3 regions of the Vibrio sp. VB16 genome follow, and region 3 is predicted to be linked to each of the others. Evidence: predicted binding sites of a transcription regulator. Region 3 holds the regulator's gene; each other region holds the start of a gene.
What was found. The regulator CRP, encoded in region 3, controls carbon source genes, mostly activating them, when cyclic AMP is high. The targets are predictions, from matches to a motif close to TGTGANNNNNNTCACA.
Positions count from the first base shown of each region.

Region 1: a site for CRP is predicted at 3,317-3,332, ahead of mlc (sugar metabolism global transcriptional regulator Mlc). Genes of this name have one in related genera too.
Region 2: a site for CRP is predicted at 2,579-2,594, ahead of udp (uridine phosphorylase). Genes of this name have one in related genera too.

Region 1 covers NZ_CP087590.1:1,119,136-1,123,849, reverse strand. The annotation lists gene IUZ65_RS05420 (error-prone DNA polymerase) at 1-874, shown strand, start outside; gene IUZ65_RS05415 (chemotaxis protein CheV) at 907-1,848, opposite strand; gene mlc (sugar metabolism global transcriptional regulator Mlc) at 2,027-3,241, opposite strand; gene pyk (pyruvate kinase) at 3,529-4,714, shown strand, end outside.
Region 2 covers NZ_CP087590.1:1,258,804-1,263,517, forward strand. The annotation lists gene IUZ65_RS05980 (response regulator) at 1-67, shown strand, start outside; gene IUZ65_RS05985 (zinc/cadmium/mercury/lead-transporting ATPase) at 170-2,449, shown strand; gene udp (uridine phosphorylase) at 2,687-3,445, shown strand; gene IUZ65_RS05995 (DUF1887 family protein) at 3,564-4,714, opposite strand, start outside.
Region 3 covers NZ_CP087590.1:3,364,906-3,369,619, forward strand. The annotation lists gene IUZ65_RS15325 (hydrolase) at 1-215, shown strand, start outside; gene IUZ65_RS15330 (YheU family protein) at 231-443, shown strand; gene IUZ65_RS15335 (phosphoribulokinase) at 543-1,412, shown strand; gene crp (cAMP-activated global transcriptional regulator CRP) at 1,659-2,291, shown strand; gene IUZ65_RS15345 (GNAT family N-acetyltransferase) at 2,370-2,834, opposite strand; gene groL (chaperonin GroEL) at 3,024-4,670, opposite strand.

The sequences.
Region 1 (4,714 bases), 1.4 Mb from region 3:
TTATCCTGAAGCCTTTTACACCTCTATTTTAAACAGCTTACCGATGGGGTTTTATAGCCCATCTCAGCTGATTCAAGACGCCCGCCGACATAATATTTCGGTTCTACCAGTGTCTGTGAATCATTCAAAATACGACCACATCATGGTGCCTAACGATCAACGAAACAACCAAGGTTACGCCTTACGTCTAGGGTTTCGCCTTGTTCGAGGGCTTTCAGAAAAAGGGGCAAAACAACTTATCAATAATCGTCCAGAAAATGGGTATAGCAACAGTGGGCAACTCAAAAACATCGGTTTGAACAAAAAGGATATCGAAGCCTTAGCGTCTGCTGATGCCTTAAAAGCACTTTCAGGAGACCGGTATGCAACCCGCTGGGCCGTCATGGATTCAGTACAGGATTACCCTCTATTTCGACAACATTCTACCGACAATAATACGTTCCAATACCAAGAAAATGAATTTGAAACATTAACTGAAGACTATGCTGCAACAGGCGTATCGCTCGCAAAACACCCTATAACCTTGTTGGAAGAAAAAGGGATATTAGGTAAATTTACGCGGCAGGTAGAATTGTTAAATCAGCCACACAAATCACTGGTGACGGTAGCAGGTATTGTTACGGGCCGACAGTCTCCTGGGACCGCGGCAGGTGTGACATTTTTCACTTTGGAAGATGATACTGGTAATGTCAATGTGGTGGTGTGGTCTAACACCGCAAGGGCTCAACAGGAAGCGTATCTAACCGCTAAAATACTAAAAGTAAAAGGGATACTAGAACATGATGGTCAAGTAACCCATGTTATTGCAGGTAAGCTGATTGATTTAACCGACTCTATCGCACAGCTTAGTACCCAATCTCGGGACTTCCATTAAATTTATTTCCGGCATAAAAATGCCGGAGAACACTAATCCAAAATCTGCTTCATTCTCTCTTGGGCCACACCCACTAAAAGATCGGGTTGGAATTTAGAGATAAAGCGATCACAACCGACTTTTTCTACCATTGCATCATTAAAACTACCACTCAAAGAGGTATTTAAAGTAATAAATAGATTTTTCATTCGTGGGTCATTCCGTACTTCGTGAGTTAATCTATACCCATCCATTTCTGGCATTTCAGCGTCGGTAATCATCATCATCAGTTTTTCAGTAATGTCTGTCCCTTCATCACTCCACTTGCGTAGTAAATTCAAGGCCTCTAAACCATCACCGCACTCAATAATATTCAAGCCTAATTGTTCAAGTGTACCTTTGATTTGACCTCTAGCAGTCGATGAATCATCAACGACTAGGACACTTCTACCCACCATTTGAGTCGCAAGCCGCTCATCAAGAACGCCTTCAGAAATAGAAATATCGTAATCAATAATCTGAGCCAATACCTTCTCGACGTCGATGATCTCAACAATCTTCTGTACGCCTTCATCTTCTATATTAGTGATGGCCGTTAAGTAGTTTGATTTACCGGCTGTTTTAGGTGGCGGCGCAATATCAGTCCACGTTGTGTTTACAATATTCCGAACCTGACCGACTAAAAAACCCTGAACACTTCGGTTGTATTCCGTAATAATTAAATTCTGCTCTTCATCTGGGTGCATAGGTCGGTACCCAATAGCAGCACGAAGATCAATAATGGGGACTGACTCTCCACGTAAAGAAGCCACACCAATGACATTCGGGTGAGAGCCTGGCAATTTAGTTACAACAGGTACTTTTAGTATTTCTTTAACCTTAAACACATTGATCGCAAACAGTTGGCGATTGCTCAGTTTAAACAACAACAACTCAAGTCGGTTTTCACCCACCAAGTTCGTTCTTTGATCAACGCTACTTAATACTCCAGACATACGACTTTCTCACAGAGATTGGAATTAAGTTCTAATTCACACTTAGAAACAAAAAATTACGATACCGTTATTTATACTATACAACATCGGATAAACCTATCCAGTATCCATAGACACACCATGAAAACATAAGACAACTGATTAATATCAATCTTCAGTACATAACATGTACCAAAAATCAGCCCTCCACTACCTTCATTAATAGCTCTCCATCATACATAGCTTGTTTAATTAACGCGGCACCAGGCATAGTGGCTTGCTTGAGAAAGCGACTCTCGACTATATCTACGTTTCGATGATAAACGGCTAAGCTTTGCTTCTTAATCGAAGACTCTATAGCCGGATAAAGAATGGATTTGGCGCGGTTAATTACACCGCCAATGAGTACTTTTTCAGGATTAAACAGATTGATCATGATAGCGATGGCTGATCCCAAATAATAACCAAGCTTTTCAATTACCTCCACCGCGAGAGGATCGCCCGCCGCGGCTGCAGAACAGATCGCTTCGATAGTGGGGTTGGCAGCATCAATAGAGGAGACTTCTCCTTGTTCCAGACGCATTGTGACTTCTTCTCTAATTGCTTTAGAACTCGCGACCGTTTCAAGGCAGCCGTAGTTACCACAATGACAACGCTTACCCGCGGGATCTATCTGAATATGCCCAAGGTCACCAATATTACCATTTTTACCCTGAAGTACCCGACCATCTAGCACAATACCCGCGCCAACACCGTGATGAATCGAAATCAACACAGAACTATCATTTACCTGAGAGTTCCCAAAAAGTTTCTCAGCAAGTGCCCATGCGTGCGTATCATTGGCAATAAATACAGGCAAACCTGTCGCCTTGTACATTTCTGGGCCCAACGGCAAATTTGCGACATTGTAGTGTGGCATTTGAATCACAATACCGTGCTCAGAGTTAACCAAACCCGGCAGCGTTACTGCAATACTGGTTACTCTATTTAACTGATCGGCATAGGTTTGAAAAAATTCCTCCGTTTCATGGAGAAGACGTGCGAGTAGATCATCTTGTTCCACTTCATGAATATCTATTTTTGTATCGACTAAAACCGAACCACCTAACTCATGCAGTGCGATAGTTAAATATCCACGACCTAATCTCATAGAGAGAAACTGCCAACCCTCATTATTAGTTTGTAAACCGACAGCAGGCCGCCCACGACTCGTCGCTTCCTGAACCGTAGTTTCATGAATAAGATGTGCATCGATAAGCTCACGAGTAATTTTTGTGATACTTGCTGGCGCCAAAGAACTCGTTTTCGACAGATCGATACGAGAGATTGGGCCGAGCTCATCAATTAATTTATATACACGACCAGCATTGAACTGTTTGATATGATCAATATGGCCTGGTTGAGCCATGTACATCTGAAACTCCAAATAACACTGTTAGGGTGATTTTTTTACTTTGCGAAGTAATTGTGAAGCGCCTTAGCAAATCGCCGTGACCAGTATCACGCACAAATCGTATTTAGTTCATAAATAGAGAGAAATTTATATTTCAAACACCGAAATAATTGATCCAGGACAGGATTACCACGCCGTCGAAACACTTTACCCTAAATGATAACTACACCCCAATAGAACAATTCTTTTTTCTCGCCTTAGATTCATATCATATACTCAAAGAGTAAAGTCAGTAACGGAGATAAAAAATGGTAGAAATGCTTAGAAGAACAAAAATTGTTACCACACTTGGTCCTGCCACAGATAAAGACAATGTCCTCGAAGACATCATCAAAGCTGGTGCAAACGTTGTTCGCATGAATTTTTCACATGGCAGTGCTAATGACCACATTAAAAGAGCAAAAAAGGTCAAAGAAATTGCTGCGAAATTAGGTCAACACATCGCTATTCTTGGTGACCTACAAGGCCCTAAAATTCGAGTCTCTACTTTTAAAAATGACAAAGTCGACCTCGTTGTTGGGGAAAAATTCACCTTAGATAGTGAACTAGAAGCAGGGATGGGAGATCAAGACGCCGTTGGTCTGGACTATAAAAACCTACCGCAAGATGTTTCTAACGGTGACCTTTTAATGCTTGACGATGGCCGAGTTCAGCTCAAAGTTATATCCGTAAAAGGCAGCAAAGTGTTTACTGAGGTTGTCATCGGTGGCGTGCTTTCAAACAACAAAGGGATCAATAAAAAAGGGGGAGGACTATCTGCAGAAGCGCTTACTGAAAAAGACAAACAAGATATTTTGACCGCGGCAAAAATAAAAGTCGATTATCTCGCTATCTCGTTCCCGCGTAATGGGGAAGATATGAGATACGCGAGAAGGCTTGCCCGTGATGCAGGATTGGAAGCGAAATTAGTCGCTAAAGTTGAAAGAGCCGAAACGGTTGCAAATGCAGAAAGCATAGATGACATCATTCTCGCTTCAGATGTCATCATGGTCGCCCGTGGTGATCTAGGTGTAGAGATCGGTGACCCTGAATTGATCGGAGTCCAAAAACAACTCATTAAACGTACTCGCAGTTTAAACCGAACCGTGATCACCGCGACTCAAATGATGGAATCAATGATAGTCAACTCAATGCCAACACGTGCTGAAGTAATGGATGTCGCTAACGCCGTATTAGATGGCACAGACGCGGTTATGCTATCCGGCGAGACTGCCGTTGGTGCACACCCCGTTGAAACCGTAATATCAATGGCCAGTGTCTGTGTTGGTGCAGAAAAAATGCCGTCTTTGAGTACATCGAGTTATCGTATTGATAAGACATTCCAAGCGACCGAAGAAGCAATAGCGATGGCAACGATGTATTCTGCCAATCATTTAGAAGGTGTGAAAGCGATGATATCACTAACAGAATCGGGTAAAACACCACTTATGATGT
Region 2 (4,714 bases), 1.5 Mb from region 3:
AGGATTGGACTACACCGACTATCAGGGTAATTTAGACCAAAATGTGGTTTTAGCTCGCCTTCGTTAAATTTATGAAATCAAAGCTTGACCTTGGAGTTAACTCCAAGGTTTATGCTTGTTGGTATCTTAACAAAAGTCATTTACACCAAATGGTGATAAAGGAGATACCATGTGTACTAAACACAAAGGCTGCCAATCAAAGGCAACCGCTCAGAATATCAGTAGCACTAGCTGCTCTACTCCAATGATTACCCAGATAAAAGCCATCGGTGGCGAAAATGAAGGCTGCTGTAGCGGTGAATCTGGTACTTGCAGTAGTGGTTCTGACCCTTCAGAGGAAAGTGACCCCTCAGGTTTACAAGCCCTTTTTACTCAAAGCTGGAAAATTGCAGGGATGGACTGCCCATCCTGTGCTCGAAAAATTGAAATGGCGGTTAGCAATATTTCCGGTGTTAGCGATGTTAAAGTACTATTTGCTACTGAAAAACTCGTCGTTAAATACGATAATGCGGCGCTGGCTCAAACCATCGAATCTGTCGCGCTAAAGACCGGTTTCCCGTTAAATCTATATACCTCTCAACCTACTACAGACGATGATTTCAGTCTGCGCGGCCTATTCAAACAAAATATCAAAGTTATCTCTCTTGCGATCGCGATGCTTATCTCTTTTGCATTACAACCACTTCTACCTCAATTCAGTGAGTGGTCTTTTGTTGCAATTTGTTTGTTAGGGTTGGTACCTATCGGTAAAAAAGCGATGATACTAGCGAGATCTGGTACTCCGTTTTCAATTGAAACGCTGATGAGTGTCGCTGCAATTGGGGCTCTGTATCTAGGTGAAACGATTGAAGCGGCAATGGTTTTACTGTTGTTTTTACTTGGAGAAAAACTCGAAGCCTACGCCTCTTCAAGGGCAAGAAGTGGGGTAAAGTCTTTAATGGCTTTGGTTCCTGAAGACGCGGTAAAGATTGTGGAAGGAGAACGGGTTCACGTCTCAGTTAGTGAATTAAATCCCGAAGACATTATTGAGGTCTCTCCTGGCTCTCGGCTTCCTGCTGATGGGGTGATCCTAACCTCGGCCAGTTTCGATGAAAGTGCGTTAACGGGGGAGTCACTTCCGGTAGAACATCTAGTAGACGACCAGGTTCTTGCTGGCTCTGTCGTCGTCGATAAAGTGGTTCGCTTGCGGGTTACCTCTAAGCAAGGTGAAAACGCCATTGATCGCATACTGCACCTAATCGAACAAGCAGAGTCGCACAAAGCGCCACTTGAACGTTTTCTCGATAGATTCAGTCGTTGGTATACCCCTGCCATGATGGCTTTAGCATTATTGGTCATTATTACTCCTCCGCTTCTGCTTGAGCAGCCTTGGGAGACATGGGTATACCGAGGCCTTGCTTTACTGCTTATAGCTTGTCCTTGTGCGTTGGTTATCTCTACGCCTGCTGCCATAACTTCTGGGTTAGCGGTTGCCGCTAAACGTGGGGCGTTAATAAAAGGTGGAGCAGCACTCGAGCAACTAGGACGCATAGAAACAGTCGCTTTTGACAAAACGGGTACACTGACCAAAGGTAAACCGAAAGTGACGGACGTTTTGCCGTTAGGGAATATAACGAAAGAACGCTTGCTCGCGCTAACCGCATCCATCGAATTAGGTTCAAGCCACCCATTAGCGAAGTCGTTAGTGGCTTACGTTAAGAGTCAACATATCACCATATCGGAAGCGACCGAGAAAACGGCTATTGCGGGTATTGGTGTTTCTGGAATCATTGCGGGCGTTAACTATAGTATAAGCGCGCCAAGCAAAGTTAACGTGCCGATATCGACGGAGATAGAGCAACACGTTGCTCGTCTAGAGAGTGTAGGTAAAACAACGGTTCTAGTCTTGGAGGCGTCGAAGGTGATTGGCATTCTTGCATGGCAAGATACCCTGCGTGAGGATGCGAAAGACGCGATAGATAAGCTACACAAACTAGGTATCAGTACGTTAATGCTTACAGGCGACAATGCGCGAAGTGCAAAAGGTATTGCTGACAAGATTGGTGTTGTATACGAGGCGGGTCTGCTTCCTGAAGATAAAGTGGATTTTGTTCAGCAGCTTGCGAAAACGAAGCATGTTGCGATGGTTGGCGATGGTATCAATGACGCGCCAGCCATGAAAGCGGCGTCAATCGGTATTGCGATGGGCAGCGGCACCGATGTTGCTCTGGAAGCGGCAGATTCGGCCTTGACCCATAACCGTCTGACGGATGTAGCAGAAATCATTATTCTTTCGAAAGCAACATTGGCAAATATTCGTCAAAATATCGCTTTGGCATTAGGGTTAAAAGCTGTGTTTTTGGTGACGAGCCTTCTGGGTATTACTGGATTATGGTTGGCGGTATTGGCAGACAGTGGTGCGACATTATTAGTAACAGCAAATGCTTTAAGATTGTTGAGGTTGAAATAGTGGCATTTGGACAGGATAAATTTCAGATGCTTGCTATTCTTTTAATTGAACGAATTCCATTCAAAAGCGTAGAAAAACGTGATGCCAATCGGTTTTCTATGTAATGGATAGTGTAATGTAAGTTTATATTGTGATTGCGATCACTCTATGGGTGGCATTTGTTCGCTACAGTTTGTCTGTCAACTTCACCCATATTCTGGATTAGCAAAATGCTGAGTCCACATTAAGGAGCCATCTATGTCTCAACCTGTTTTTCACCTTGGTATTACTGCGGCCGATCTTAAAGGCGCAACTGTCGCTATTATTCCTGGTGATCCAGATCGCGTGCCAAAAATTGCCGCTGAAATGGATAATGCAGTACAACTTTCAAGCCACCGTGAATACAATGTTTACTTGGCAGAATTAGATGGCACACCTGTTGTAGTTTGTTCTACGGGTATTGGCGGTCCTTCTACTTCTATTGCAGTTGAAGAACTTGCGCAATGTGGTGTACGTACATTCTTACGCGTGGGTACGACTGGTGCTATTCAATCAGATGTAAACGTCGGAGATATGATTGTTTCTACTGGTTCCGTTCGTTTAGATGGCGCTAGTTTGCATTTTGCTCCGCTAGAGTTTCCAGCCGTTGCAAACTTTGAAGTTGCAACTGCAATGAAAGAAGCGGTAGAAGAGTCGGGCGCGAAAGTGCACATGGGCGTAACGGCGTCGAGTGATACTTTCTATCCAGGACAAGAGCGTTACGATACGTTCTCTGGTCGTGTTGTTAAGCGTTTCCAAGGTTCAATGCAAGAGTGGCAAGACATGGGGGTTCTAAATTTCGAAATGGAATCTGCAACACTATTTACAATGTGTGCGAGCTCTGGTCTTAAAGCTGGCTGTGTTGCGGGTGTTATAATCAACCGTACTCAGAAAGAGATTCCTGATCATGCAACGCTTAAAGAAACTGAGACTCGTTCTATTCAGGTCGTTATTGCTGCTGCGCGTAAAATGCTTTAATTATTGATCGGTTGCTCTTGTCATTTTAGGAGCAACGTTGCTTAATAATAAAAATCCCGAATACATTCAGTATTCGGGATTTTTTGTTGTCAGTCTTATCTAAAATTGCAGCCCAACATCACAATTCATCGTGACCACCTGCATCAGCGAACCAGAGAGTTAGGTGTTTTTTCAGGTCCTTCAGTTCATCAGGACCGATAAGTGCTAACCCTAAGTCTTCCGCACGAGTGATATCGTTGTGTCTTAGTGGACGGAAGCTAACTAACATCGCTCGAGCTTGTAAGCCACCCAATAAATCTCTCAAGGACTCGAGTTTGTAAAGAGTATCGTCACCGTCGTCGCGCATGCCCTTTGTTTTGCACTCTATTATATGCAGTTTGTTGTTCACAACAGTAGCTACATCGAGCTCATTTCGGACTTCACGTTCACCTAACTGGCGATACACCTGAACATTGAGAGAATGGTCTTGAATGGTTGGTAGTTCATCTTGAATTTGCTTAACGGTGCTATGGACCAGTGTTTCAAGCCACTCTCCATTAGAAAATCGCCTTGCGTCTTCGCTCGCAAATTTGAGAATTCCATTTTGATAGGTTGCAAGCTGTGTGTCCACAAGGTCGGAGAGAAGCATATTCACTTCGCGATAGCTTTGCTGTTTTTCGGTTAAACTCACCTCTAATTTTTGCTCTTTACGACACGTTGTTGCCAAGTAGTTGAGTGTCGCGAGTCCAGGGCCAAGTTCGAGGGCATTGCCTGCCCACCTTTGTCCGAGTTCATAGAGTTGTTGATCGAGTTGATCCGGCAAGTCATGTTCGTTAAATTCAGCCCGCGCACCAAAAATAGTTAGATAGTCAGCAATCGTGATATGGTCTTCTAGTTGAGCATCTTTGTTTTCTTCCGGATAAATCCAGCAAATCTTATCGCTGTTTGGTTCAACAACGAAGATCTCCCAAGCATTGCGTCGAAACATCTCATAAACAGGCAATAGGCGATGACGCAAACCACAACTGGCGTTGAGCTTTAGCTCTTTGCCACGTTGACGAAGATTTGTTTCTAGTTGATGTATCGCTTGTCTAATCAAAGGTGTGTCAGCGATTGATGTTATTTCAAAAAATTCGGTTTCAATATTTCGTTTGTCTAAAACGTATTTGAGCCTCTGAAACATTGTCTTTTGGTTTTTGTCCCCAATAAAGATGATGTGCTCGCAGATTGCTCTATTATCAAAAAGCGGCGTGATTAAGCGGATGGGATCTCGATCAATAATACCAACGT
Region 3 (4,714 bases):
TTAATAAGGTCAACATCCCTTTGCAGGTCATTCATGCCGAAGACGACCCATTTATGACTCAAGCGGTAATACCAAACTTTCCATTAAACAAAAATATACACTATCGCCTTTTTAAACAAGGTGGTCATGTGGGCTTTTTATCCGGAACCTTGACTAAACCCGTTTTTTGGTTGGAACAAGCAATACCCAAATATTACCAACACATCGCATCATGAATAAAAGTAGGCTTTATGATCATTCCATGGCAAGAAATAGATAGCGAGACGCTTGAAAATCTAATCAAAGAGTTTGTATTAAGAGAAGGGACAGATTACGGCCAAAGCGAAACGACCTTAGACGATAAAGTCAGTCAGGTACGAACCCAGCTTAAGACAGGAGAAGCGGTGATTGTTTTTTCTGAGCTTCACGAAACCGTCGATATAAAACTCAAGCGCGAGTTCTGATAACAAAAAGTAAAGCGTTTATTCTTTTTATAGAATCTCATACACTAATTTCATATCTTCATTATCATCATTATCATCAATGTAGCGACAAGGAATCTCATGTCAGCAAAACATCCGATTATCGCAGTTACAGGTTCATCTGGCGCAGGAACAACGACGACATCTGAAGCATTCAGAAAAATGTTTAGTATGATGGACGTGAAAGCCGCGTGGGTGGAAGGTGACAGTTTTCACCGATTTACTCGCCCGGAAATGGACATTGAAATTCGAAAAGCAAAAGAACAAGGCAAACACATTAGTTACTTTGGTGCAGAGGCCAATAACTTCCCTGCCCTTGAACAGTTTTTTAGAAAGTATGGCGATGAAGGTCAAGGTCAGGTAAGACGATACTTACATTCCTTTGATGAGGCCGTGCCTTATAATCAGATGCCCGGCACATTCACTCCCTGGCAAGACCTAGCAGAAGATAGCGATGTTCTTTTTTATGAAGGCTTGCATGGTGCTGTTGTCGATGGTGATATAAATGTTTCACAACATGTTGACTTGCTAATCGGCATGGTCCCCATTGTGAACCTTGAGTGGATCCAAAAATTTGTACGAGATACGCGAGATAGAGGCCATTCACGAGAAGCCGTGACCGACTCCATCGTTCGTTCTATGGATGATTATCTTAACTACATTACCCCTCAGTTTTCTCGAACGCACATAAACTTCCAACGGGTTCCGACTGTTGATACTTCAAACCCACTGAATGCGAAAGCGATACCCAGTTTGGACGAGAGCTTCGTCGTGATTCGATTACGTGGAATGAAGAATGTAGACTTTCCTTATCTTTTAGCCATGATTGATGGCTCTTTTGTTTCTCGCCATAACACTCTGGTGGTTCCAGGAGGAAAAATGAGTTTTGCTATGGAATTAATAATCAGACCGGTTCTACAACAATTAATAGAAACTGGGAAAATCGGCTAAAAATTAAGCCTGAATGCAGTTTAGTTCTGATACCGTGATGATGTGCACAGTTTTGCTTAGAGAAACGGGAAATCAGGGCGATCAAAATCAAGAAATTGACTGCAAAAAAGGATACTATTCTTAACCTATATACATGTGTAGCTTGCAGCTATGAATTTAAAATCTTATGCTAACGTCACCAATAATACGGGGACACAGCAAAGGAAAGCTGCTGGCACAGGCCCTACAGATAATAGTGAGATAATTATGGTTCTTGGTAAACCTCAAACCGATCCAACGTTAGAGTGGTTTCTTTCGCATTGTCATATTCATAAATATCCTTCCAAAAGTACGCTTATCCACGCTGGAGAAAAAGCGGAAACTCTGTATTACATTGTGAAAGGCTCTGTAGCTGTGCTTATCAAGGATGAAGAAGGTAAAGAGATGATTCTTTCTTACCTTAACCAAGGAGACTTCATCGGTGAGCTAGGTCTATTCGAAGAAGATCAAGAGCGTACTGCATGGGTTCGTGCTAAATCACCATGTGAAGTAGCTGAAATTTCGTTTAAGAAATTCCGCCAGCTTATTCAAGTTAATCCTGACATTTTAATGCGTCTTTCAGCTCAAATGGCAAGCCGTCTACAAACGACTAGTCAAAAAGTTGGTGACTTAGCATTCTTAGATGTGACGGGACGTATTGCTCAAACACTTCTGAACTTAGCAAAACAACCAGATGCGATGACTCATCCAGACGGCATGCAAATTAAGATCACTCGTCAAGAGATTGGTCAGATTGTAGGTTGTTCACGTGAAACTGTTGGTCGTATTCTTAAGATGCTTGAAGAACAGAATTTAATTTCTGCTCACGGTAAAACTATCGTCGTTTACGGTACACGTTAATACCGTCACAAACAGCATTGATTAAAAAGCAGCGTTTACGCTGCTTTTTTTATGCCATAAGAAAAGATACGCATTGGTTTATAGTTGCAGTTCCATTCTATAATTAATGAGTGTTTGCCCTCTGAGATCCACTTGTCGCTCTTCTGCTACCTTAAAACCATAGTGTTCAAAAAAAGGTTTCGCAGTAATACTGACATGCGAATAAAGTCGACGAATTTTGCTTTTATTACCTTGCTGGAAAATTTGTTGCATTAAAGCACCCGCAATCCCCATACTTTGATGATTGTGATCGACATAAAAATGGCCAATCAATCCATCAGATTGGAGATCGGCATAACCCACTATCCTGTTATCAATTTCGGCGACAAAAGGCACAAGTTTATCCAGAAGTGCCTGCCAACTATCAAGCGTAATTTCATCTGATGCCCAAGCTTCTATTTGCCTTTCAGAGTAGTCCTTTCTATTTACACTACGCACAGTATCAAAAAACAACGTTCTCAACGTACAGGCGTCCTCTGGGGTATATGGTCGTATTCGGATAATACTTTGCACTTCGTCACTTCTCTTCTAATTTATAATTAATATTAAGCCTAACCAGTAATTAAACCATTTTCTACACGCACAAAAAAACCGAAGCGATAAAACTTCGGTTTTTACTATAACAAGGTTTAGGGTTCTCTAAACTGTGTGACTTGAGAGCAAGACATTCAGTGACGAGAAGCCAAATCCTTCTTACATCATGCCTGGCATGCCACCCATACCACCCATGCCGCCCATATCAGGCATTCCACCTGAATCTTTAGCTGGCATATCGGTAATCATCGCTTCTGTTGTGATCATAAGACCAGCAACCGATGCGGCAAACTGTAGCGCGCTACGAGTTACTTTAGTTGGGTCTAGGATACCCATTGCAATCATATCACCGTATTCGCCTGTCGCCGCGTTGTAGCCGTAGCTACCTTCACCAGCTTTAACGTTGTTAGCAACAACAGAATCTTCGTCGCCCGCATTTTCAACGATTTGACGCAACGGCGCTTCCATAGCACGAAGTGCAACGCGAATACCTACGTTTTGCTCTTCGTTAGCACCTTCAAGGCCAACGACTTTCGATGCTGCACGAATAAGTGCAACACCACCACCAGCAACAACGCCTTCTTCAACGGCTGCGCGAGTAGCGTGAAGTGCATCTTCTACGCGATCTTTTTTCTCTTTCATTTCAACTTCAGTTGCTGCACCGACTTTGATTACTGCAACACCGCCCGCGAGTTTCGCGACACGTTCTTGTAGCTTCTCTTTGTCGTAGTCTGACGTTGCTTCTTCGATTTGTTGACGAATTTGAGATACACGCCCTTGAATCATTGCTTCTTGACCAAGGCCGTCAATGATCGTTGTGTTCTCTTTAGTGATAATAACGCGCTTAGCTTGACCAAGGTCTTCTAGCGTTGCTTTCTCAAGTTCTAAACCAATTTCTTCAGAGATAACCGTACCAGAAGTAAGTACTGCGATATCTTGAAGCATTGATTTACGGCGATCACCAAAACCAGGTGCTTTAACGGCCGCTGCTTTCACGATACCACGCATGTTGTTTACAACGAGTGTTGCTAATGCTTCACCCTCTACATCTTCTGCAATGATAAGCAGTGGACGAGATGCTTTTGCAACGGCTTCTAATATTGTAAGTAGTTCACGAATATTAGACACTTTCTTGTCGATAAGAAGAATGAATGGGTTTTCTAGTTCAACCGAACCCGCTTCTTGGTTTGTGATGAAATATGGCGATAGATAACCGCGATCAAATTGCATGCCTTCTACAACATCTAGCTCATCTTGAAGCGCTTGACCTTCTTCAACGGTAATAACACCGTCACGGCCAACTTTTTCCATTGCTTCTGCAATGATGTTACCAACAGTATCATCTGCGTTTGCAGAGATAGTAGCAACCTGTGCGATAGCCTTAGAGTCCGCACAAGGAACAGATAGCCCTTTCAACTCTTCTACCGCTGCGATAACCGCTTTGTCGATACCGCGCTTAAGGTCCATTGGGTTCATACCCGCAGCAACGGCCTTAAGACCTTCAGTAATGATAGATTGTGCAAGTACTGTCGCCGTTGTTGTACCGTCACCAGCAGCATCATTTGCTTGAGATGCTACTTCTTTAACCATTTGTGCGCCCATGTTTTGGAACTTGTCTTCAAGTTCAATCTCACGCGCTACAGATACACCATCTTTAGTAATCGTTGGTGCACCAAAAGATTTGTCGAGTACCACGTTACGACCTTTTGGTCCTAGTGTTACTTTTACCGCATCAGCCAGAACGTTAACACCTTCTAGCATCTTGATTCGTGCTTCGTTACCAAATTTTACGTCTTTAGCAGCCATCTTTAATATCCTTTCCTAAATTCTATTTCTAATTGCTTGTCGTT